Regions from separate parts of the Oceanobacillus kimchii X50 genome, predicted to be linked through region 1. Evidence: a T-box and tRNA genes for the amino acid it is inferred to sense, from the RefSeq annotation. Region 1 holds a T-box; the other holds one or more tRNA genes.

Region 1 (15,236 bases):
AGATTTTCGGTTATTAATAGATAGTTATGATGTGAAAAAAATGGTGGAAGAAATATTGCCGACACTTCAACAAAAGGCAGAAAAGAAAAATCTAACCTTCAATCTAGAAATTCCAGATCAACTGACAATGCGAGCGGATAAAGATCGTATGAAACAAGTGTTAATCAATTTGGTTGATAACTCGATTCATTATACACCAAGCGAAGGAGATATCTGCTTAACTATTTCAGAGGAAAAGGATGCTATCCATTTTCAAGTAAAAGATAGTGGAATTGGTATGGATGAGAAATCACAAACTAGAGTCTTTGAGCGATTTTACCGAGTAGATAAAGCAAGAAGTAGAAATACAGGTGGAACCGGTCTAGGCTTGGCAATTGTAAAGCATATTGTAGAAGTTCATAAAGGAAAAATAGATGTAGAGAGTACCTTGAACGAAGGGACTACTATTCATATCTATATACCAAAGTAAACGAAAAAGAGTTGACGTTGTATTAGATCGTCAGCTCTTTTTGTATTCGTAAAGTAAAGAAAACATGAAACTTACGTATTTTTTCCTTTTCTTGAATGAGAATGCTAAAATAGAGCTAAGGATTTAGAATGAGAGGATGGTATATCGAATGTCAAATAAGTTAGTGCTCATTGATGGTAACAGTATTATCTATCGAGCCTTTTTTGCGCTACCTTTGCTAAATAATGATAAAGGTATTTATACCAATGGAGTATATGGATTTACTACAATGCTATTGCGTATTCTAGAAGAAGAGAAACCAACACATATGTTAGTAGCTTTTGATGCGGGTAAGACAACATTTCGTCATTCAACATATAAAGAATACAAAGGTGGACGTCAAAAAACCCCACCTGAGCTTTCTGAACAATTTCCTGTTCTTAAAGAATTACTGGATGCTTTCTCTATTAAATATTATCAGCTTGACCAATATGAAGCTGACGATATTATCGGTACTTTATCTAAACAAGCAGATAAAAAAGATTGGGAAGTTACAGTAATTTCAGGAGATAAAGATTTATTGCAACTTGTTTCTGAACAAGTAACTGTAAGTGTTACGAAAAAAGGAATTAGTGATATTGAAAAATATACTCCATCCTACATGATGGAGAAAATGGAGATAGCTCCAAACCAGATTATCCATTTAAAAGCCTTAATGGGTGATAGTTCAGATAATATTCCAGGCGTTCCTGGAGTAGGAGAAAAAACTGCTACAAAATTACTTAAACAATATGATAGTCTTGAAAATGTTTACGAGCACCTAGATGAAGTATCTGGAAAAAAATTAAAAGAGAACCTGACCAATCATCGCGAAGATGCCTTTATGAGTAAGGAATTAGTAACGATTAATCGTGATTCACCTATAGATGTGTCGCTTGAAAACATACCGTATAATGGATTTCAATCTACGACAGTAATTCAAATGTTTAAGGATCTTGGTTTTCAATCACTGTTATCTCGAGTTAGTGAAGATACAGGGAATGACTTCGAAGAACCTAAAAAAGAGATGGAGTCTATTAAGTTTGAAGTTGTGGAGAATGTAACGAAAGAAATATTTACGGATAGTGATGCGGTGTATATTGAAATGCTTGGTGAGAATTATCACCTTATTCCAATTGAAGGAGTAGCTGTTGTTAATAAGGAGAAGGCTTCTTTTATCCCGACAGATATTGCGCTAAAATCTGATATATTTAAAGCATGGGCAGAGAATCCACAAAAAAATAAAATTGTTTTTGATGCGAAAAGAACTAAAGTTGCCTTGCTTCGCAACAAAATAAATATGCAAGGAATTATTTTTGATTCCCTCCTAGCATCTTATCTATTAAATCCGTCTGAGAATAATCATGATATACCAGCAATTGCTAATCGAAAAGGTAGAACGGATGTTCAATTTGACGAAGAGGTATTTGGAAAAGGTGCAAAACAAAAAGTTCCTAAAGCTGAAGTTTTGAATGAGCATGTTGTTCGTAAAACACAATTATTATATGATCTCTATCCCGAAATGGAAGAAGAACTTGGTAATAATGAACAATATGATTTATTAAAAGAATTAGAAATGCCATTAGCACTTATCCTAGCTGAGGTAGAACACTATGGTGTTCAAGTAGATATTGATAAGTTAAAAGGGATGGGTGAAGATTTAAAGAAAAGACTAGATGCGCTTGAACAAGAAGTTTATGAACTAGCCGGAGAGACATTTAATCTAAACTCTCCTAAACAGCTGGGACCAATCTTGTTTGAAAAATTAGGATTACCTGTTATTAAAAAAACGAAGACAGGTTATTCTACTGCTGCAGATGTATTAGAACAACTTGAAAATGAACATGAAATTATACCAAAACTGTTATTGTATCGCCAATTAGGAAAACTACAGTCAACTTATATTGAGGGATTATTAAAGGTTGTGCGTAAAGATACAAGTCGAATTCATACAAGATTTAACCAAGCTTTAACCCAGACAGGTAGGTTGAGTTCGATTGAACCAAACTTACAAAATATACCTATTCGTCTCGAAGAAGGTAGAAAAATTAGACAAGCTTTCGTACCTTCTAAAGAAAAATGGATTATGTTTGCTGCTGATTATTCTCAAATTGAGCTTCGTGTTTTAGCACATATAGCAGGAGACGAAAAACTAATTAAAGCATTTAAAGAAGATACTGATATCCATACGCAGACTGCAATGGATGTGTTTCATGTAGAAGCAGACGAAGTAACATCAAATATGCGAAGGCAGGCGAAAGCAGTAAATTTTGGTATTGTTTACGGTATAAGTGACTATGGTTTATCACAAAACCTCGGAATTACTCGTAAGGAAGCGAAAAAATTTATAGAGAGGTATTTCAATAGTTATCCTGGTGTAAAAAGTTATATGGATGAAATTGTACAAGAAGCAAAGCATAAAGGGTTTGTATCAACAATTATGAAGCGGAGAAGATACTTGCCAGATATTACAAGTAGAAACTTTAATATGCGTAGTTTTGCGGAGCGTACAGCAATGAATACCCCTATCCAAGGTAGTGCTGCAGATATTATAAAAAAAGCAATGATTGATCTTGATCATCGACTGAAAGAAGAAGATTTACAAGCAAAAGTATTATTACAAGTACACGATGAGCTTATCTTAGAAGCACCAGAAAATGAAATAGACAAATTAAAGGAAATAGTGCCCGATGTAATGGAACGCACTGTGGAATTGGATGTTCCTTTAAAAGTTGACTATTCCTTTGGAAAAAGCTGGTTTGATGCAAAGTAAGGAGAAGAAATAAATGCCTGAATTACCTGAAGTAGAAACTATAAAGGAAACATTGAAACTTTTTGTATGTAATAAAACAATCAAACATATTGATATTGAGTGGCCAAATATAATTAAATATCCAGACGATGTTGAGGAATTTAAAGCATTAGTTACAGATCAAACAATCCGCTCGGTGGGGAGAAAAGGAAAATTTCTTTTGTTCTATCTAGATGAACATGTAGTTATCTCCCATTTGCGAATGGAAGGGAAGTATAGTGTTCATTCACCAGGCGATCCAGTAAAAAAGCATACGCATGTAACGTTCTACTTTTCAAATGGAGAAGAATTACGTTATAACGATGTTCGGAAATTCGGGACAATGCATGTCTATCCAATTGGTGAAGAGTTTATGCATAAACCATTAAGTCAACTTGGTCCTGATCCATTCGATAATTCGTTTAATTTAGATTACTTTTATGAAAAATTAAAGCGTACTGATCGATATGTAAAAACAGCTTTGTTAGATCAATCAATCGTTACTGGACTAGGAAATATTTATGTGGATGAGACTTTGTTTCGAGCAAATATTCATCCCTTAAAACGCTGCAGTAAATTGACAAAACAGGAAGTGAAAAAGTTACAAATAAATGCAAAAGAAACATTACAAGATGCTATTAAAGCTGGAGGTACCACTATTCGTAGCTATGTAAATACCCAAGGGGATATGGGGATGTTTCAGCAAGATTTATTTGTTTATGGACAAGATTCCAAACCGTGTAGAGTTTGTGGAGCAGATATTATTAAAATGAAGGTTGGTGGAAGAGGAACCCACCTATGTCCAACTTGCCAACCGAATAAACAAGGTGTGAGAAAATGACAGTAGTTATCGGTTTAACAGGTGGAATAGCAAGCGGTAAAAGTACGGTCTCATCAATGTTTCAAGCAAAGAATTTTCCTGTAATTGATGCAGATTTAATTGCACGAGAAGTAGTTGAGCCAGGAGAAAGAGCATATGATCAAGTTGTAGAAGCATTTGGGAAAGAGATTATTAAAGATGATCATAAGATAAATCGTCCCAAATTAGGATCAATTATTTTTACAGATGAAGATAAAAGAAAGCAACTAAATGCGATAGTTCACCCAGCTGTACGAAGTCGGATGCTATCCATACGAGATGATTATATCAAGAAAGGCATGCCTTGTATTGTGTTAGATATTCCTTTGCTATTTGAAAGTAACTTAACTCATCTCGTAGATAAAACATTAGTTGTTTATGTAGATGAAGATGTACAACTTTCACGATTGATGAAGAGAAATGGTTATAGTGAAAAAGAAGCTTCCGATCGGATAAAAGCACAAATGCCTCTAAAAGAAAAGGCTAATTTAGCAGATATCTTTATTGATAATAATCATTCAATAGAAGAGACGAAAGTACAGTTAGACCAAGTTTTACAAACATGGGGTATTGGTTGATTAATTCAACAGAGTAACTTGTGAGGATCAACGTTCACAAGTTACTCTGTTTTCTAATAGATAAAAAGTTATTTATATAGCTCGTTGGGCTATAATGATAACATAATATATAGAAGAAATGCCTCTTTTTCATTATTTTCAACACAATAATGATTATTTGTGTTATACTAATTTTGCATAATGGATTATGAGTATATCATAATTAGGGGGATTATTTCTTATGAATACAAAACGTATCGCAATTACTGGATTTGGACGAATAGGACGAATGATTTTTCGACAAGCAATACAAAATGATCAGTTTGAAGTAGTCGCTATCAATGCTGGTTACCCATCTGAGACATTAGCACATATGGTGAAATATGATAGTGTACATGGAATTTTTGACGGAGAAGTGAAAGCGCTTGAAGGTTATTTAGAAATAGATGGAAAAAAAGTAAAAATCGTTAACAATAGACAGCCTGAACTTCTTCCTTGGGAACAGTTGGACATTGATATTGTTATAGAAGCTACTGGGAAATTCAACTCAAAAGAAGAAGCGGGATTGCATATTAAAGCAGGAGCAAAAAAAGTAATTATCACTGCTCCAGGAAAGCAAGTAGATAAAACAATTGTTATGGGAGTAAATGAAGCTGAATATATTCCTGAAAGAGATGATGTAATTTCGAATGCTTCATGTACAACAAATTGTTTGGCACCGGTTGTAAAAGTTATTGATGATCATTTTACGATAAAAAATGGATTAATGACTACAGTCCATGCTTTTACGAATGATCAAAAGAATCTAGATAATCCACATAAAGATTTACGAAGGGCAAGAGGATGTACACAATCAATTATTCCAACTACAACAGGAGCTGCAAAGGCGCTCGGAGAAGTTTTGCCGCATTTAAATGGAAAATTACATGGGATGGCTTTAAGGGTACCTACGCCTAACGTATCTTTGGTTGATTTGGTAATCGATCTAGAAGAGAGTGTTACAGTCGAACAATTAAATCGATTATTTAAAGATGCATCAAAAGGATATATGAAAGGAGTATTGGAATACTCTGATGAACCTCTTGTATCAATTGATTATACAACAAGTGAATTCTCCGCTATTATTGATGGATTATCTACCATTGTAATGGAGGAAACCAAAATAAAAGTAATTGCTTGGTATGATAATGAATGGGGATATTCTAAACGTGTTCTTGATTTAGCTCTTTATGTGGGAGACCGTTTGGAAAAAGGAATGAAAGTATCGTCATAATCAAGATCTATTTATAAAACAAAGCATAGACTGAAGATATCTTGGAAGTTTAATTAAATGAATGGAATGGACAATAGAAGGGTTAAGTTAATTTCTCCCTTGATATTGTCCTTTTTTATATTGCTTAAAAAATGCATACTAAACGAACTAACTCCTGTTCATAGAATAAGATTGAATCTAGTTTGAAAGTGTGTGTTGATTTAATGAATTCATTTTCTTCACTTAATCTGTGAACTAACTGCCTGTTGACACTCTAATCTGTTTATTGTTAAAATCTTAATTTGTTACTTTATATAATATCCCTACTTTATTTAACTAGAGCATTTGTTAAAAACATGTTAAAATAATAGAATAATAATTAGTTATACTAATTCTATGAACGTATGAGGTGTGTTTCTAAATGTCAATCGGCTATAAGATAAGGAAGTTTTTTAGTAATCATGTAGAAACAAAAGATCGTCATGAGGATAAAAAGTTGCAGACCCATTACTATAAAGCAAGCAAAGATTCCGTAATGAAAGTCATTGAAACCTATTTTCAATCGAAAGATACATATTCTATCAATGCTGTTTCTAAGGAGCATGGTGAGATAAGTGCAACAACCAAAAAAGGCAAGAGAGTCTTTGTAGTTGCAACTATTATTATGGTGCGCCCTTATCATACTGCTGTTGATTTTTCTGTGACTACAGAAAGTTTATTGCAAATAGATTTTGGACACAGTTCTAAAGTTATTCAAGAATTATATGAACATATGAATAAAGAACTTCAACTAATTACGGAACATTAAAGAATGGGGTTGAACAATGATGCGATGTTCCAATTGTGAAAATAAAAATACAAAAGTCTTGGACTCTCGACCGATAGAAGAAGGAAGAGCAATTAGGCGACGTAGAGAATGTGAACGGTGTGGCTTTCGGTTTACTACTTTTGAACGAATTGAAGAAGTTCCTTTAATTGTGGTTAAGAAAGATGGCGTGCGTCAAGAATTTTCGCGTGAAAAACTAACTCGTGGCCTTATTCGAGCGTGTGAAAAAAGACCAGTTGCTTTAGAAACCATAGAAAGTATAGCGTTGGAAGTGGAAAAGAAATTACGGAATGCAGGAAACCCAGAAGTTTCAAGTAACTCCATTGGTGAAATGGTAATGGAACTTTTATCCAAAGTAGATGAAGTTTCGTATGTACGTTTTGCATCTGTATATCGCCAATTTAAGGATATAACTGTATTTTTAGATGAATTAAAAGATATTATTAATACGGATAAATCGATGAAAGATAAATGAAAAAGTCGAAAGGGTGTGTGTTTACATGAACTTTATAGGGAAGATTCTCCCTATTGATGGGTATTATGTTATGAAAAAAGAACATTTACCTGTTGATTACGGCGTTTCACTTACTCAATTATATCAACCATTAATTGGTATTTATGCTGTTTCTTTGTATCACACTCTGTTGCACGATTCAAATATCCATGCTCATGTATCCCCACAAACACATCACACACTAATGAATAACCTTAATCTTTCATTGGATGAAATTTACCGATCTCGTTTGAAATTGGAAGGGATAGGTTTACTAAAAACATATAAATATAATGAAGATAATCGTGATTTTTATACATATGAATTGTTAAGTCCATATGCTCCAAATGATTTCTTTAAAGATGATATGTTGTCGCAATTACTATTACATCATATTGGAGATCAAAAGTATGATATGTTATTTTCTCATTATGTTCCTAATGAACGTGAATATGGAGAAGAAATCACGGTTGATTTTAGCGATGTCTTTCAAACAGTAACACCTACAGAAAAAGTAGCTAGAATTGAAAATTATAATAGTCAAAATAATTCTGTAAAACATGATGTTCCGATGGATTTTAGTTGGATAGAACAGATGTTAAACAAGCGAATGATACCCGCTAATCAAGTATTAACAACTGATACGAAGCGTCTGATTTACCAAATGAAAGTATTATATAATTTGGATAGTCATGAGATTGAACGTGCGTGTCAATATGCTATCAATGAATCATATCAATTTAATCAAAAAGAGTTCAAAGCAGCGTGCCATGATATTTTTCGTTCAAAAAATAATCAACAGTCCGTACGTCTATCTGAAAAAAACAACCTAGATAAGTCGTATGAAGTGACGAAACCCAAAACGAAAAAAGAACAGTTAATTTACGAATTAGAAAGAATATCACCGACTCAATTATTGAAAGATTTATCAAGAGGTAATGATGCTTCAGATCAAGATATTAAAGTAATAGAGTCTGTAATGACAAAACAAGATTTACCTGCACCAGTAATGAATGTACTTATTCATTATGTATTATTACAATCTAATATGAAACTTTCAAAAGCATATTTAGAAAAAATTGCTAGTCATTGGTCTCGGCTGAACCTTCAAACAGCAAGTGATGCAATGAATTTCGCTAGGCAGGAACAACAGAAAGCTCAATCTAAAGTTAAGAAGAATAACTATACGAGACAGCGCCAGACTGCAACTAAGGAAGTTATTCCTGATTGGTTTAAGGAACGGAAAAACAAATCACAGGTAACTTCTGAAAATCCAAACTCTTCGATGGAAGACCAAGAAAAAATAGCATCTAGGTTAAAACAATATTTAAATGAAAATTAATAAAGGTGTATAAGGGTGGTTAAGTGTGAAACCGATACAATCAGAATTGAAAGCATGGATGAAAAAAAACGAAAATTTCCAAACAAGTTATCAAAACATCCGAAAAGAAGTATTAGATGACCCATCCATAAAGCATTTTTTAACTAGCCACCCAGAGTTAACTAGTGAAATTATTGATAAACATTTAATAAAATTATATGAATATAAGTCTCAATCCAAGCAATGTGATCGATGCAAATCGCTTGGTGGATGTCAGAATATGATACAAGGATATTCTCCCGTTTTGGAGGCTGACAAAAATGAGATTCGGTTAAGTTATGAAAAATGCCACAAAAGATTGGAAGAAGAGCAAAATGAACAGCAGCAAAAGCTGATTCAAAGTCTTTATATGCCGAAAGAAATTCTTCAAGCAAGAATATCTGAGGTTATTCAAGATGAGCACCGATCAAATGCATTGGCGAAAGTTCTGGATTTTTTAGAAGCTTCAAAACAAGAGTTACCCAAAAAAGGACTCTATCTATACGGATCGTTTGGAGTCGGAAAGACTTATCTATTAGGTGCAATTGCTAATGAACTTAAAAAACTCCAATACTCAATTTCATTAATATATATGCCGGAGTTTGTCCGTGAAATTAAGTCATCATTTAAAAATGATTCATTCAATGAAAAAATAGATTTTTTTAAAAAAGCTGATGTATTGATGTTGGATGATATGGGAGCTGAGATGCAATCTGCTTGGTTCCGTGATGAAGTATTAGGTTCAGTATTACAGTACCGTATGATGGAAGGATTACCAGTTTTTATTACATCTAATTATGACTTAGATCAACTAGAACAAGAATTATCTACAACAAGGAATGGAGTAGAACAAGTTAAAGCAGGAAGAATTATTGAGCGGATTAAACAAGTTACCACAGATGTGAAGTTGAATGGTCCGAATCGTCGTGGCTAATGAGTACCTTTTATTGAACTCTACTAAAGCAGTTCAATAAAGGTATTTTTTAATACATTCATACCTTTTTTCGTAAAACCATTTGCTAGTTTGAGTAGTTTATTCATTTTTTTAAATGGTTGTCCATATAATGTAACAGTTCGGTTGTGGATGAGGGTGATATGTATTGGTGGAAGTATTTTTTGAATTAGACAAAGAAGTGGTAAGTTTTTGTGAATCTGTCTTTCGTAGAAATAGAAAGATGGAATTAAATTGGAAAACAAATGAAGATTGGGGAAATCATTTAACGATTGATGAAATATTACCTGCTGAAGATCTTCGTAAAACGATAAGTCAAGCGATGGCAGATGTAGTATTAACACATCGTTTAGGTAATATGATTCGAAAAATGATAAAAGAGTACTATTATACGGAACAAGAAGAAATCGAACGTATACATGATCTCACCAATTGGATTTTGACGGGGGAGGACGAGGATAGTAAGCATTTACGAAATAATAAAGATATTCATGGACTACTGACAAATTTGTTTGTAGAAAATATTGAAATTAATTCGGAAATTCATTTCGATTCATTAGTGAACTTTCGTTTATTACCTTTCCGGGATGAAATTAGAAGATGTGTCGGAGATGCAATTGATGAGTTTAGAAGAGAAGAAGATCATCAAGCATTTATTGATATGTTACGTGCCTACATACAAAAGAAAGATGTTGGTATGGAAATTATTCATATTATGCAAGGTGATACATTCCAGTTTTATTATGATAATGGGAAACAATTATCGCGGCTTGAGTTAAGAATGCTAATGCGTGAAGAACCATTATATGTTGTAGGATTACATGATAATGAATTTAATCTAGCTCCACTAATTGCTATGGGACCAAAGAAAATTAAAATTTATGGAGATGATCCATCAGAACCGAAAACATTAACGGTTATTAATGTCTTCCAAGAAAAGGTGGATTTTGAACCAACCCGCAATTTTCCTTTTTCTTACTATTTAAAAAATGATTAGACAGGCTTGATTTTCTGATATGAAAGGTCTATAATACGAATAAATGACTGTATATTTATTCGTGATGATAAGGACAAGATTATTTATATTTCATAATCTAGAGAAGGAATCCATTGGCTGAAAGATACCTTTATGAGATAAGTAATTACCACCTTGGAGCTTTGTTGGTGAATTTTTAGTAATCAGCAACGTATTTCTGCGTTAAAGATGTAATGAAGCTATCCAGATAGTTAGTAAGTTATGGATAGGAATTAGGGTGGAACCACGTCGTTACCAACGCTCGTCCCTTTGCATTAGTGCAAAGAGATGGGCGTTTTTTAATTTATTGAAAAAGGAGAATGAACATGGCAGATTTATCGATTATTTTTCCTGATGGTTCAGAGAAGCTATTTCCAGTTGGTACCACTGGTGAAGATATAGCAGCTTCCATATCACCAGGGTTAAAAAAACAAGCACTTGCAATCAAACTTGATGGTGAACTAGTCGACCTACGAAGAGAATTATCATCAGGTGGAAGCATAGAAATTATCACATATAAAAACAATGAGGGACTTGAAGTGTTACGCCATTCAAGTGCTCACTTATTAGCTCAGGCAATAAAGCGTTTATTTAACGATGTAAAACTTGGTGTTGGTCCTGTTATTGAAGAAGGATTTTACTATGATATTGATATGGAACACAAATTAACTCCTGAAGATTTACCTAAGATTGAAAAAGAGATGAAGCGTATAGTCGATGAAAACCTCGAAATTAAAAGGGTAGAAGTTTCTCGTCAACAAGCTCAAGAAATGTTCAAGGAAATTGGCGATGATTTAAAATTAGAACTTATCGACGCTATTCCGGAAAATGAACAGGTTACTATTTATAAACAAGGGGAGTTTTTTGATTTATGTCGTGGAATTCATGTACCTTCTACAAGTAAGATTAAAGCATTTAAGTTATTGAGTATTTCCGGTGCATATTGGCGTGGAGATAGTAATAATAAACAATTACAACGAATTTATGGTACTGCTTTTGAGAAAAAAGGACAATTAGAAGAACATTTGCAAATTCTAGAGGAACGTAAAGAAAGAGATCATCGTAAATTAGGAAAAGAATTAGGAATATTTACGGTCTCACAAAAAGTTGGACAAGGCTTACCACTTTGGTTACCGAAAGGAGCAACCATTCGCCGTAATGTAGAGCGTTATATCGTTGATTTAGAAGAAAGATTAGGATATAGCCATGTTTATACACCAGTACTAGGAAATGTTGAACTGTATAAAACAAGTGGACATTGGGACCACTATCAGGACGATATGTTTCCAACAATGGAGATGGATAACGAGGAACTGGTACTACGTCCAATGAACTGTCCTCACCACATGATGGTATTTAAAAACCAGCTTTGGAGTTATCGTAATTTACCAGTTCGAATCGCTGAACTAGGAACGATGCATCGACATGAAATGAGTGGTGCATTAGCTGGACTTCAACGTGTACGAGCAATGACATTAAATGACGCACATATATTTGCTCGACCTGATCAATTGAAAGAGGAATTTATTCGAGTAGTAGAATTAGTACAACATGTGTATAAAGATTTCGGTATTGATGATTACTATTTCCGGTTATCTTATCGTGATCCTGAAGATAAAGAGAAGTATGTTGATAAGGACGAGATGTGGGAAAAAGCACAATCAATGTTGAAAGAAACAATGGAAGATATGAATTTGGAATATGTAGAAGCAGAAGGAGAAGCTGCATTTTATGGTCCAAAATTAGATGTACAAGTCAAAACTGCTCTAGGTAAAGATGAAACTTTATCGACAGTTCAATTAGATTTCCATCTGCCAGAGCGATTTGACCTTACGTATATTGGGGAAGACGGTAATCAACATCGTCCAGTAGTTATTCATCGCGGAGTAGTATCAACAATGGAACGATTTGTTGCCTTCTTAATTGAAGAATATAAAGGTGCTTTTCCAACTTGGCTTGCACCGGTACAAGTGAAAATAATTCCAGTTTCATTACAAGCTCATTTAGATTATGCGAAGCGTATTGAAGAAAAGCTTCGGTACCAAGGAATTCGTGTAGAATTAGATGAACGTGATGAGAAAATTGGATATAAAATTCGAGAAGCACAGACACAAAAAGTTCCATTCGCTCTAGTATTAGGAGACAAAGAAATGGAAAGTAACAGTGTTAATTATCGTAGGTACGGAGAACAAGATACGGAGACATTGGAATTTGATCAATTCTTAAAGCTAATCAAAGAAGAAGTTGATAATAAGAAGATTAAATAAGAATTAGCAATGGGGAATATATTATTTATTATAAAAGCTGAACTGTAACGAAATGTTATTTATTTTCGTTGCAGTTTTGTTTTTTAATAAAATATATTAAAGGTCAAAGTGCCCAACAATAGAGAATTAAAAGCAACTTTTGGCACTTATTTACAATAGAAGGAAGTAGTAAACTAAAAATTAATAAGGAAAAGATGTTTTCTCTCGCATTCAACAAGAAACGAACGTCTTCTAGAGCGGTAGAAATAGACACTAATCTAGAGGAGGTGAGTGGTAAGGGTATTGGATTAAAATTATAGGAGGAGAGAAAACATGAAACAAATAAAGACAAAGGGAGTTATTGTTGTATTTGTTATGTTGATTGCGATGTCTAGCCTCACTCTTACACCTTTTACCACCGCAGAAGCTTCTTTACAAAAAGAAAATCCATTTATACGAGCTTTTTGGGTACAAGCTTTTGAACCTGGCTTAAAAACTCCAGAAGAAATTGATGAACTAGTTAAAGATGTTGATGATGCTAATATGAATACAATTATTGCACAAGTGAGCAGAAGACATGATGCGTATTATTATAGTGATGTATTACCATTTACAGAAGATCCTTCAGTTCCAGAAGGATTCGATCCATTAGGTTACTTATTAACCAAGGCACATGAAAAAGGAATCGAAGTACATGCTTGGGTAGTTGTAGGTCCAATGTGGCATAGCGTATATGGTGGTGCTCCATCAGATCCAACACATATTTGGAATCTACATGGTCCGGACGCGGTAGAAGATAAATGGGTAACGGAAGATTATAATGGTACTGTTCCGTACTGGCAGCCTTATCTTGACCTTGGGCATCCTGACGCGAGAAATCATGTAGTTGAAATGGTAAATGATATTGCTCGGAATTACGAGGTTGATGGTGTTCATTTGGATTACATCCGTTACCCGGAAGACGGGAAGGGTTACAATGCTACTTCGTTAGCACGGTTTCATGAAGAGACAGGTCGATCTGATCGACCAACAGTAAATGATCAAGAATGGATCGCTTGGAAAGTAGAACAAATTGACTCATTAATCAAACGCGTATACACGGAGCTTATGACAGTTGATGCTGATGTAGAGTTAACTGCAGCAGTTTTATCATGGGGATTTCATAATCCGAGTAAAACGAATTGGTGGGATATGGATCCTGTTCAGCGAGCACATCAGAATTGGAAGGAATGGGTTCAGGAAGGTTATCTAGACTACGCTTATGTCATGAATTACGATAGTGATGCAGATCCACGCAGGGCCATACGTTATGATCAATGGATTGAATGGCAAAAAGATTTACCGAGAAATCGAGGCATAATAATTGGGCCAGCACTCTATTTAAATACGATATCGGATAGTATGGATCAAATTCATCGTGCGTTAGCACCATCTGTCAATGGTAATATGGCAGAAGGGGTAAGTCCCTACGTATATAATATTTGGAGCAATGATGGACTTCCTCAATCTTCACTGATTAAATCGCTTTATTTGCCAACAGAACATAATGAAGGAAGGCCACCATTTGAAATACCGACAAAGTTGCCAGATCCTTCATGGCGTCAGGGAAATCATGGACATCTATTAGGCCAGCTTGCTACTGAACAATCTGCAAAAGAAGTTATACTCCGACGTGGCAAAAATGGAAAAATAATTAAAACATTAGAAACAGATGCAAATGGTTATTTTGTGATTACTGATCTCTCACCAGGGAATTATTTTATCCACAATAAGAATAGTGAAGAACGAACAAAAGTACAAATTAAAAAGCAGCATGTAACGGAAATTCTTCTCAAAGATTAGAAGAAAGCCATGAGATAGAACGGCTTCGTTCTATCTCATGTAATTTATAAAAGTGATTGACAGTATTGCCATGACGTGATAATCTATGATAGTTGTATAAAAACTAGTGAGGCTGTATTGACGTCATAGACGAGATATGGTACACTATAAAAGTTAATAAAATGATCTAAGACAAGTAGAAGCACCCGCTTCTCACCTGATTGACACCGATTATGGTAGTTGACTGGTTCCAACCTTTTATTTAAGTGTATTTGGAGATGTGTGGGTGCAAGTATGTACCGACACTTTTTTAATTGCATAAAATAAGCTTGTCAAATAGATCAGTAACAATAATTTCGGAGGTGGCTGGCTATTAGCAAGGATATGAACGTCAATGAAAAGATTCGTGCTAGAGAAGTACGACTTATCGACTCAAACGGTGATCAGCTTGGAGTAAAATCGCGTCAGGAAGCATTGGATATTGCAACAACAAGAAATCTTGACTTAGTACTAGTAGCTCCAAATGCAAAACCGCCAGTATGTCGTATCATGGACTACGGTAAATATCGTTTCGAGC
Region 2 (9,145 bases), 1.8 Mb from region 1:
ATCGCACAAAAGCAATTAGATGATATGGGGTTCCGTATCACTAGTTTAGGTCTTACTGATTTACGCGATGTAGATAACAGTGACTACTTAACCAACTTAGGTAGACCAGAAACTGCACAAATTAGAAAACACGCTGAAATTGCGGAAGCTACGAATAGAAGAGAAACGGAAATTCATAAAGCACAGATGAATGAACAAGTAGAGATTGAACGTTATGAAAAAGAAATCAGTATCTCTGAATCTCGAAAAGCAAAAGAACTTACCGATGCGAGAATTAAGGCTGAAACAGATAGAGAGAGAGCGAAAACCGAAGCTGCCTACTCCTTAGAACAAGCAGAACGCTCTCTAGAAGTAGAAAATGAACGACTTAAAGTTGATCGTCAGAAGAAACAAGAAGAATTAGACATTCAATTATTAGAGAGACAACGCAAAGTTGATTTAGAACAAAAAGAAGTAGAAGTACGTAGAGCTGCTGCTGAGGCAGATTACTATGAAGAAGTAAAACGCGCTGAAGCTGCTGCGGAAGCGAAAAAACGTGCAGGAGAAGCAGAGGCAGAAGTTATTGCCAAGAAGAGCCAAGCTGAAGTTCAAGCAATACGTGAGCGTGCGAAAGCAATTGATGAGCACAAAGAAGTTATGTTACTTGAAATGGTTATTGAAATGCTTCCAGAATTTGCTCGTGCAGTATCCGAACCAATATCCAATGTAGACTCTATCCGCATATTAGACAATGGCGACGGTAAAGGCATGGATCGCATTCCAAATTCTGTTACATCAATGATGACCAATATGCAAGATAGCTTAAAACAAATGACTGGCTTGGATCTAAATGCAATGTTAAACCGCATTACAGGGGGAAATAATACGACCGATACAAAAGAACCCATACAAGCTCTTGCATCGAAAATTAATCACCCAAAAAGCGAAGCTGCTGCCGTAGATGACCCCGGTAATACAGAAGGAAATACAACAGAAGAAAAGAAAGAAAGTAATAATGAAGAAACATAATAAGATATAGTTGAACAAAGCCCTCCAGAGCGGGGCTTTGTTATTATCTTAAATCATTAACTATCGAAGTAACAATATGCAAAGAATCCCATTCTCCACTAGATACAGATATAATAGAATAACTCTTTGGAAATAATTTCGAATGAATTTCATTAATAGAACTGCCTTTTTCATGTAGAACTTTAATTTCACCATATAAATTCTCTAGATAGTCTAGTTTTTGCTTTAACTTCTCCTTTCCATCTGGTACATATCCAGCATGACAACAAAACAGTGATCCAATATCGTAGGTTAGAATGGTTCGAATTGAATTTATGATCTGAGGAATCGATTCATCCCTCATAATTACTTTTGTTTTTGGCGTTACAAATAAATCACCAGAAAACAGTGTTCCTGATTGCTTATGCAACAAGCAAATATGATCATTCGCATGACCCGGCGTATAGATTACTTCCCATTCTTTCTTTCGAGATTGAACCGTATCTTTAACGGCTACAGGTTTAAAAGGCTCCCTTACTCCCCAAGTTAATTGACGATATTTCGGATAAGGAGTATCTTCAAAACATAGCTCGATTCCTTTAGAATGCAGGTAAATTGGTACATTTAAATTTTCTTGAATCCAAGGAGCTGTACCAGTATGATCTTCATGGTTATGCGTTAGAATTACAGAATCAAATGTTATGTTCTTATAAAAATCAATTAGCTCCGGTTCAAATCGTTGCGGCCCAGTATCAACTAACATTCCATCAACTAAAAATACAAATACTTTACTCATTTTAGGAGCAGTCATTTCAACACAGGTTATATTTTCTTTATCATAGATTTCAAGCACACTGGTTCACTCTCCAATCCAATATTTAGTTGGTTAATATAACTCTACCATAAAATGAATGAATAATCAGTCATTTTATGGTAGAGTTATTATCTTGTGATGTTTACTGTCAATTCATATTGATTAAAAGTTACGTGGTTTATATTAATAAAATGGCGTGCCCAATACTAAGGAGCACGCCATTTTACATCTTAAAGAATTTATATTTGATCCTTCACAGGCATTGAATAATTATCCCATGTATTATTTTGACATCCAAGTGCCTTCTCTATTATTGTCACTAAAACCATGTATTTTTTCATTCTCTTCATCAATAATCAATCCCTGAACGCTCCCTTGATAAGACGTATCGTCAACATATTGAACATCGAAGCCTAGATCTTCAGGATTCTTTAAAAATATTGAATCCTGTTCAACTTGCAATACATCTTCGTTAAATTCTAGAAACGTTCTAGGATTATTTACCGCTGCTTGGATTGGTTCATTAAATTTAATAGTTTTCACTAACTGCTGAGCAATCATTGATGTGATTTTTCTTCCACCAGCACTTCCAATGCCTATAACTGGAGAATCGTCTTTCGTTAAAATTGTTGGCGATGTGTAACTAAAAGGACGCTTGCCAGACTCAGGAAGATTTGGTGAATCCTCTTTATTACTAAAATTTTTCAATTGATTATTTAAGAAAAACCCATCCACATACTCCCCTGATCCAAATAAATCACTTAGTGTATTCGTTACGGAAACCATCATACCGTTTCTGTCTACTATTACAAAATGTGTGGTGTTCTTATGATTATCTATGTCAGCATCTGACTCTAATTCTCTAAGATACTCTTCCGACAATTCAAGCCCTTGAAATTCAGATGAGAGATTATCAATGTGATCTTCTGAAATTAATTCTTCCATTGGCATATCTGTAAAGTTAGGATCACCGACGTTTTCTAAGCGATCACCGTAACTTATCCGATTGATTAACCCCATCTTTAACGAGAAAGCCAAAGGTTGGTCTTTGGTTTCTTGAATATTTAATGCCTCAGCCATTTCTAAAACCTGAATTAACATAACCCCTCCTGATGGTGGAGGAGGGGCTAAAACAGCAAAACCACCGAATTTACCTTGTATAGGATCTTTTACCTCTGTTTTATATGTCTCCAAGTCTTCCTCTTGGATATCCTCTTCTTTTTCATTAATCTCATTAGCAATATCTCCTTGATAGAAAGCACTGGGACCACCTCTTTGAATATCTTCTAACGTTTCTGCTAGTTGTTCCTGTACCAATAATTCTCCCTCTTTAATTGGCTCCCCATCTGGAAATAAATGATCTAAATCAGATAAACGATTTTCATCGTCTTTCAATGCATTATGCAAGGTTTCGGTAACCGTCACACCATTTGCAGCAAAATTTATAGAAGGGCCTATGAGCTGTTCCATATCCATTGTTCCAAAATCTTCATGAACTCGGTACATTCCATTAATAAAACCAGGTACACCTATGCCACTTGAGGATAAACTATTGTCTGGTGCGGTTTCACGGTAATCATAAACTACTGGGTCTTGATTATTATTAGGGTGAATTAACATCGTTCCACCCCCACCAATTCCAGACCCATAAGGTTCTGCTACACCTAAAACAAAGCTAACTGCTATAGCAGCATCAACAGCATTACCACCTTGTTCAATTATTTTCATCCCAACTTCCGTTGCAATTGAGCTGTCAGATGATACCCCATAGGAACCGTTATCCTCTGAATTTGAATTATTAAGAGTGAAATCATCTGTCGAACTGTCTTCATTGCCGTTTCCCGAATTTTTAACACCAAAGATTATTAGAGTTACCAATAAAACCAAGCCAATAACAATCATGTAAAAACGTTTATCATATAAGAAGCGCTCTTTTTTGTACATGTTTATATCACACCAAAGATAATAGAAAGACAACAGAAGTGATAATTAACCCCATAACAGTATCCATGCTTGTTCTTTTCTTATGCATTTTAACTGTTCTTAATACAGACTCTTTTAAAGATAGTCTAGATTGTTGTTGCTTTTTTGGTTTATTTAAAATAGCTTCCATTTAACTTCCTCCTCAAATAAAGTTTGTTAATACAACTGTTCCTAATGTTAATCCACTAAGTACTATTGTACTTCCAACCGTTGGTATGACTCCTTGTTTTTCAATCGTATTTGCAATTAATCCAGGAACGATAATCCCTATAGCGACCAATCCACCTACAGCTTCAGGAATTGTGTATCCGGGTAGCCCAAAATCGAAAATGGCTTTCATTATGATTCCAATGATAATCATAGCCGTAAATTTTCTTCTTCCGTATATAATCGTAAATTTTCCAATTACTTTCATGACAATTAAGTAAGTCAAAAAAGCAATCATAAATGTAACAACAATACTTACTGGGGAGTTAACCATCATGGCAATATATCCCGGAACGATCAGTCCAGCTGGAATAATTCCTGTACGTTCAGTATAAAATAGGCTAAGGATTACTCCAGCAGCTATAGCTAAATAAACATCTCCCGTATCAAATACAAACATTTTTTAATTCCTTTCTCTAAGCAGATTCTTTTACTATTTTCATTTGTTCAAGACGATTTACTAACTCATCGGCTCCACCATGTATATTTCCAATGCCATATATGGTTTTACCAGATAAGTATGGCTGTAGCACTCGTACAATTTCATCAGTGCTTGTTTTTTCTAAATCTAAAAGGTTTTTAACAGGAAATGTTCCTTTTTTATACTCATCTACTATTGGTCCTGTACTATCTCCCATTACAACTAGTGTTTCTGCCTGTATATTCGGTAAAACTTGTTTAATAAATTGTTCCGTTCGATTTAATCGGTCCGAACGAGTATTCATAATAACAACTGGTTCATCTGTGGGATAACTTAATTGCTTCACACGTTCCCAAATGTTGATTGTTGACATCGGATCATTCGCACTGAATCCGTTGACTAAGAAACTTGGATCATCCATATCTCCAACTGGAATTATCTGCATAGCACCAGGATCTGGCCAAGCTTTTAGCATTCCTTTAAAAGCTGTTTCATGATCAATACCAAGCACATCTGCCACAGCTAGAGCTAACGCCGCATTTTCCGGGAATACCATGTACTCAAATCTTTTTAGAAAGTCTTCCGAGATAATAGATGTATCACATACATGTACTTTCGTATTCCGTTGCTTCGCCATTTGCTTAAAATGAGGAACAAAAGGGCTATTGTTAATAATTAGATCCCCATTATGAGGAATTGCTTCCGAAAACGAATCAGCAACTTCTTTTAATGTTGGCCCTAAAACGTCCATATGATCTTCTAAAACATTAACAATTAACCCAATATTTGCTTGCAATATTTTTTCTTGGAATACTATTTGATAATCAGGCTTTACTGCCATACATTCACTTACTAGAGCATCAGCTTTTAAATCGGATGCTTTTGAAATGACTTTTCTTTGTTCACCTATGTTTGGACCTTCCAATCTTCTTTTAATAGGGGCCTCTTGAGAATCGAACCAGTAGAGCATCCTTGCATCAGTTCCGGTCGTTTTACCAACGGTATGATAACCTGCTTCTTGTAAAATTCCTGTTATTAATCTAGTAACAGTAGATTTCCCTCTAATTCCATTTACATTAATACGTACTGGTATACTTGCAACATTTTTATCATTAATCATTTTTTCTTTAATTCCAAAGAAAATAGCTAAAGAAGCTAATAGCACAATGATTAAAAGTTCTTCCAGCATGTTATCACCTCTATATCATTTTTAAAATTAGTTACCTTGCTCTTTTAATAATCAAAATTCAAATAAGCACCTTTTGAAAACGCCATTTTCCAATAATGACAGAACAACTAATGATCTGTAACATACTTAAACATGTTTGAAATTGAAATTCTTTTGGAACTTTTTTCGTTTCAATGTAGGTACCCACCACTCCTTTTTTATTAATCTAATATGCTACCCAACTGACAACTTGATTCTTGCACCTACACTATAACCGGCATATAACGACAGGGAAATAGTATTTCTGACTCAATTTCCAATTTTCTTCCAAATATAGTATTTTATATTTATTGGAAATTTTTTCTTTAGGCTACTTTTCGACCATAAAAGTAATAGATTATAACTATTTTTATACTAATATCGCATTATTCTGTTAATATAAAGCGTATTTGTTTTTATTTTGACGAATAGGACGGAAGCCTCCCTTTAAAAAATTACTCATGAATAAACTCCTCGAATTTAATAAAACTAAAACAGAAAATTAACTTAAAATTTACTTGTTTATTTTTCAATAATAGTTGATATTGTAGTATTAAAGTTTACTTGAATTTATTTTTTTTTGTAATATATACTAAAAAAGATTGCTCTCCATTGAGGCTAATTTCTGATTTTTGTTACAAAAGTACAAATAGCTAACACACCACTGCGGGCACTGAACTTTTACACTGTTGCCTAGATCTCCAAGGCATAAAAAAAACGCTCTATCCTATACAGGACAAGCGTTTACTTAAAGAGCTTCCAAGCGGACTTGAACCGCTGACCCCTTCCTTACCATGGAAGTGCTCTACCGAACTGAGCTATGGAAGCATATGGCTCCACAGGTAGGATTCGAACCTACGACCGATCGGTTAACAGCCGATTGCTCTACCACTGAGCTACTGTGGAATTAGTAATAATAATTGGATAGCAAAAATCAGCCTGGCGGCGTCCTACTCTTGCAGGGGCAAAGCCCCAACTACCATCGGCGCTGAAGAGCTTAACTTCTGTGTTCGGCATGGGAACAGGTGTGGCCTCTTCGCTATCGCTACCAGACTAATTGGTCTGTTGTTATTTAGGATTGTACCCTAAAAACTAAATAAGAGTAACGTGACATCATTCATTCTAGCTTCAGTCTCTATCAACTAGCAGACTTCCTTCTCTTCTTTACGATAAGTCAATATCAAATCGTCTACGACTCTTTGTATTTCCTTTATCTTATTCAGAGAATGTCCAGTCTGTACGTTGATGTACAGATCCTGTCGCTTTATATAACTTAGATAAGTCCTCGATCAATTAGTATCCGTCAGCTGCACGTGTCGCCACGCTTCCACCTCGGACCTATCAACCTCATCGTCTCTGAGGGATCTTACTCACTCGAAGTGATGGGAAGTTTCATCTTGAGGGGGGCTTCATGCTTAGATGCTTTCAGCACTTATCCTTTCCACACGTAGCTACCCAGCCATGCTCCTGGCGGAACAACTGGTACACCAGCGGTGTGTCCATCCCGGTCCTCTCGTACTAAGGACAGCTCCTCTCAAACTTCCAACGCCCACGACGGATAGGGACCGAACTGTCTCACGACGTTCTGAACCCAGCTCGCGTACCGCTTTAATGGGCGAACAGCCCAACCCTTGGGACCGACTACAGCCCCAGGATGCGATGAGCCGACATCGAGGTGCCAAACCTCCCCGTCGATGTGAACTCTTGGGGGAGATAAGCCTGTTATCCCCGGGGTAGCTTTTATCCGTTGAGCGATGGCCCTTCCATGCGGAACCACCGGATCACTAAGCCCGACTTTCGTCCCTGCTCGACTTGTAGGTCTCGCAGTCAAGCTCCCTTCTGCCTTTACACTCTACGAATGATTTCCAACCATTCTGAGGGAACCTTTGGGCGCCTCCGTTACTCTTTGGGAGGCGACCGCCCCAGTCAAACTGCCCGCCTGACACTGTCTCCGAACCGGATTACGGTCCTGGGTTAGAATGTTCATACAGCGAGGGTGGTATCCCACGGGTGCCTCCACGTAAGCTAGCGCTCACGCTTCAAAGGCTCCCACCTATCCTGTACAAGCTGCACAAACATTCAATATCAGGCTACAGTAAAGCTCCACGGGGTCTTTCCGTCCTGTCGCGGGTAATGCGCATCTTCACGCATAGTATAATTTCACCGGGTCTCTCGTTGAGACAGTGCCCAAGTCGTTGCACCTTTCGTGCGGGTCGGAACTTACCCGACAAGGAATTTCGCTACCTTAGGACCGTTATAGTTACGGCCGCCGTTTACTGGGGCTTCGGTTCAAAGCTTCGCTCCGAAGAGCTAACTCGTCCCCTTAACCTTCCAGCACCGGGCAGGTGTCAGCCCCTATACTTCGCCTTTCGGCTTCGCAGAGACCTGTGTTTTTGCTAAACAGTCGCTTGGGCCTATTCACTGCGGCTCCTCCTTAAAAGGAGCACCCCTTCTCCCGAAGTTACGGGGTCATTTTGCCGAGTTCCTTAACGAGAGTTCTCCCGCTCACCTTAGGATTCTCTCCTCGCCTACCTGTGTCGGTTTGCGGTACGGGCACCTATGATCTAACTAGAGGCTTTTCTTGGCAGTGTGAAATCCGGAACTTCGGTACTTTATTTCCCTCCCCATCACAGCTTGAAATTGCCAGACGGATTTGCCTATCTGACTTTCTCACTGCTTGGGCGCACACATCCATCGGTGCGCATTCCTTATCCTACTGCGTCCCCCCATCGCTCAAACAATCATGAGGTGGTACAGGAATATCTACCTGTTGTCCATCGCCTACGCCTGTCGGCCTCGGCTTAGGTCCCGACTAACCCTGAGAGGACGAGCCTTCCTCAGGAAACCTTAGGCATTCGGTGAAAGAGATTCTCACTCTTTTTTCGCTACTCATACCGGCATTCTCACTTCTAAGCGCTCCACCAGTCCTCACGGTCTGACTTCACAGCACTTAGAACGCTCTCCTACCATTGTTCGTAAGAACAATCCGCAGCTTCGGTGATACGTTTAGCCCCGGTACATTTTCGGCGCAGAGTCACTCGACCAGTGAGCTATTACGCACTCTTTAAATGGTGGCTGCTTCTAAGCCAACATCCTGGTTGTCTGGGCAACTCCACATCCTTTTCCACTTAACGTATACTTTGGGACCTTAGCTGGCGGTCTGGGCTGTTTCCCTTTCGACTATGAACCTTATCACCCATAGTCTGACTCCCAAGTTTAAGTAACTGGCATTCGGAGTTTGACTGAATTCGGTAACCCGGTAGGGGCCCCTAGTCCAATCAGTGCTCTACCTCCAGTACTCATCATCTTGAGGCTAGCCCTAAAGCTATTTCGGAGAGAACCAGCTATCTCCGTGTTCGATTGGCATTTCACCCCTACCCACACCTCATCCCCGCATTTTTCAACATACGTGGGTTCGGGCCTCCAGTCAGTGTTACCTGACCTTCACCCTGGACATGGGTAGATCACACGGTTTCGGGTCTACGACCACATACTATATCGCCCTATTCAGACTCGCTTTCGCTGC

Evidence for each region. The T-box of region 1 lies ahead of thrS (threonine--tRNA ligase). A T-box ahead of a tRNA ligase gene usually reads a tRNA of that ligase, here a tRNA-Thr.
Region 2: it encodes a tRNA-Thr, which carries the amino acid that the T-box ahead of thrS (threonine--tRNA ligase) is inferred to sense. The anticodon was not compared.

Annotation. Positions count from the first base shown of each region.
Region 1 is NZ_CM001792.1:2,170,767-2,186,002, reverse strand. It holds gene pnpS (two-component system histidine kinase PnpS) at 1-469, shown strand, start outside; gene polA (DNA polymerase I) at 618-3,260, shown strand; gene mutM (DNA-formamidopyrimidine glycosylase) at 3,274-4,119, shown strand; gene coaE (dephospho-CoA kinase) at 4,116-4,715, shown strand; gene C794_RS11445 (glyceraldehyde-3-phosphate dehydrogenase) at 4,936-5,967, shown strand; gene C794_RS11440 (hypothetical protein) at 6,368-6,754, shown strand; gene nrdR (transcriptional regulator NrdR) at 6,774-7,247, shown strand; gene C794_RS11430 (replication initiation and membrane attachment family protein) at 7,273-8,607, shown strand; gene dnaI (primosomal protein DnaI) at 8,633-9,559, shown strand; gene ytxC (putative sporulation protein YtxC) at 9,729-10,574, shown strand; T-box leader at 10,630-10,865, shown strand; gene thrS (threonine--tRNA ligase) at 10,919-12,859, shown strand; gene C794_RS11410 (glycoside hydrolase family 10-like protein) at 13,172-14,680, shown strand; ribosomal protein L20 leader region at 14,848-14,977, shown strand; gene infC (translation initiation factor IF-3) at 15,044-15,236, shown strand, end outside.
Region 2 is NZ_CM001792.1:115,717-124,861, reverse strand. It holds gene C794_RS19500 (flotillin family protein) at 1-1,008, shown strand, start outside; gene C794_RS00780 (MBL fold metallo-hydrolase) at 1,052-1,840, opposite strand; gene ggt (gamma-glutamyltransferase) at 2,084-3,745, opposite strand; gene C794_RS20595 (hypothetical protein) at 3,753-3,914, opposite strand; gene pgsC (poly-gamma-glutamate biosynthesis protein PgsC) at 3,927-4,391, opposite strand; gene pgsB (poly-gamma-glutamate synthase PgsB) at 4,408-5,601, opposite strand; tRNA gene C794_RS00755 (tRNA-Thr) at 6,374-6,447, opposite strand; tRNA gene C794_RS00750 (tRNA-Asn) at 6,451-6,525, opposite strand; rRNA gene rrf (5S ribosomal RNA) at 6,557-6,672, opposite strand; rRNA gene C794_RS00740 (23S ribosomal RNA) at 6,893-9,145, opposite strand, start outside.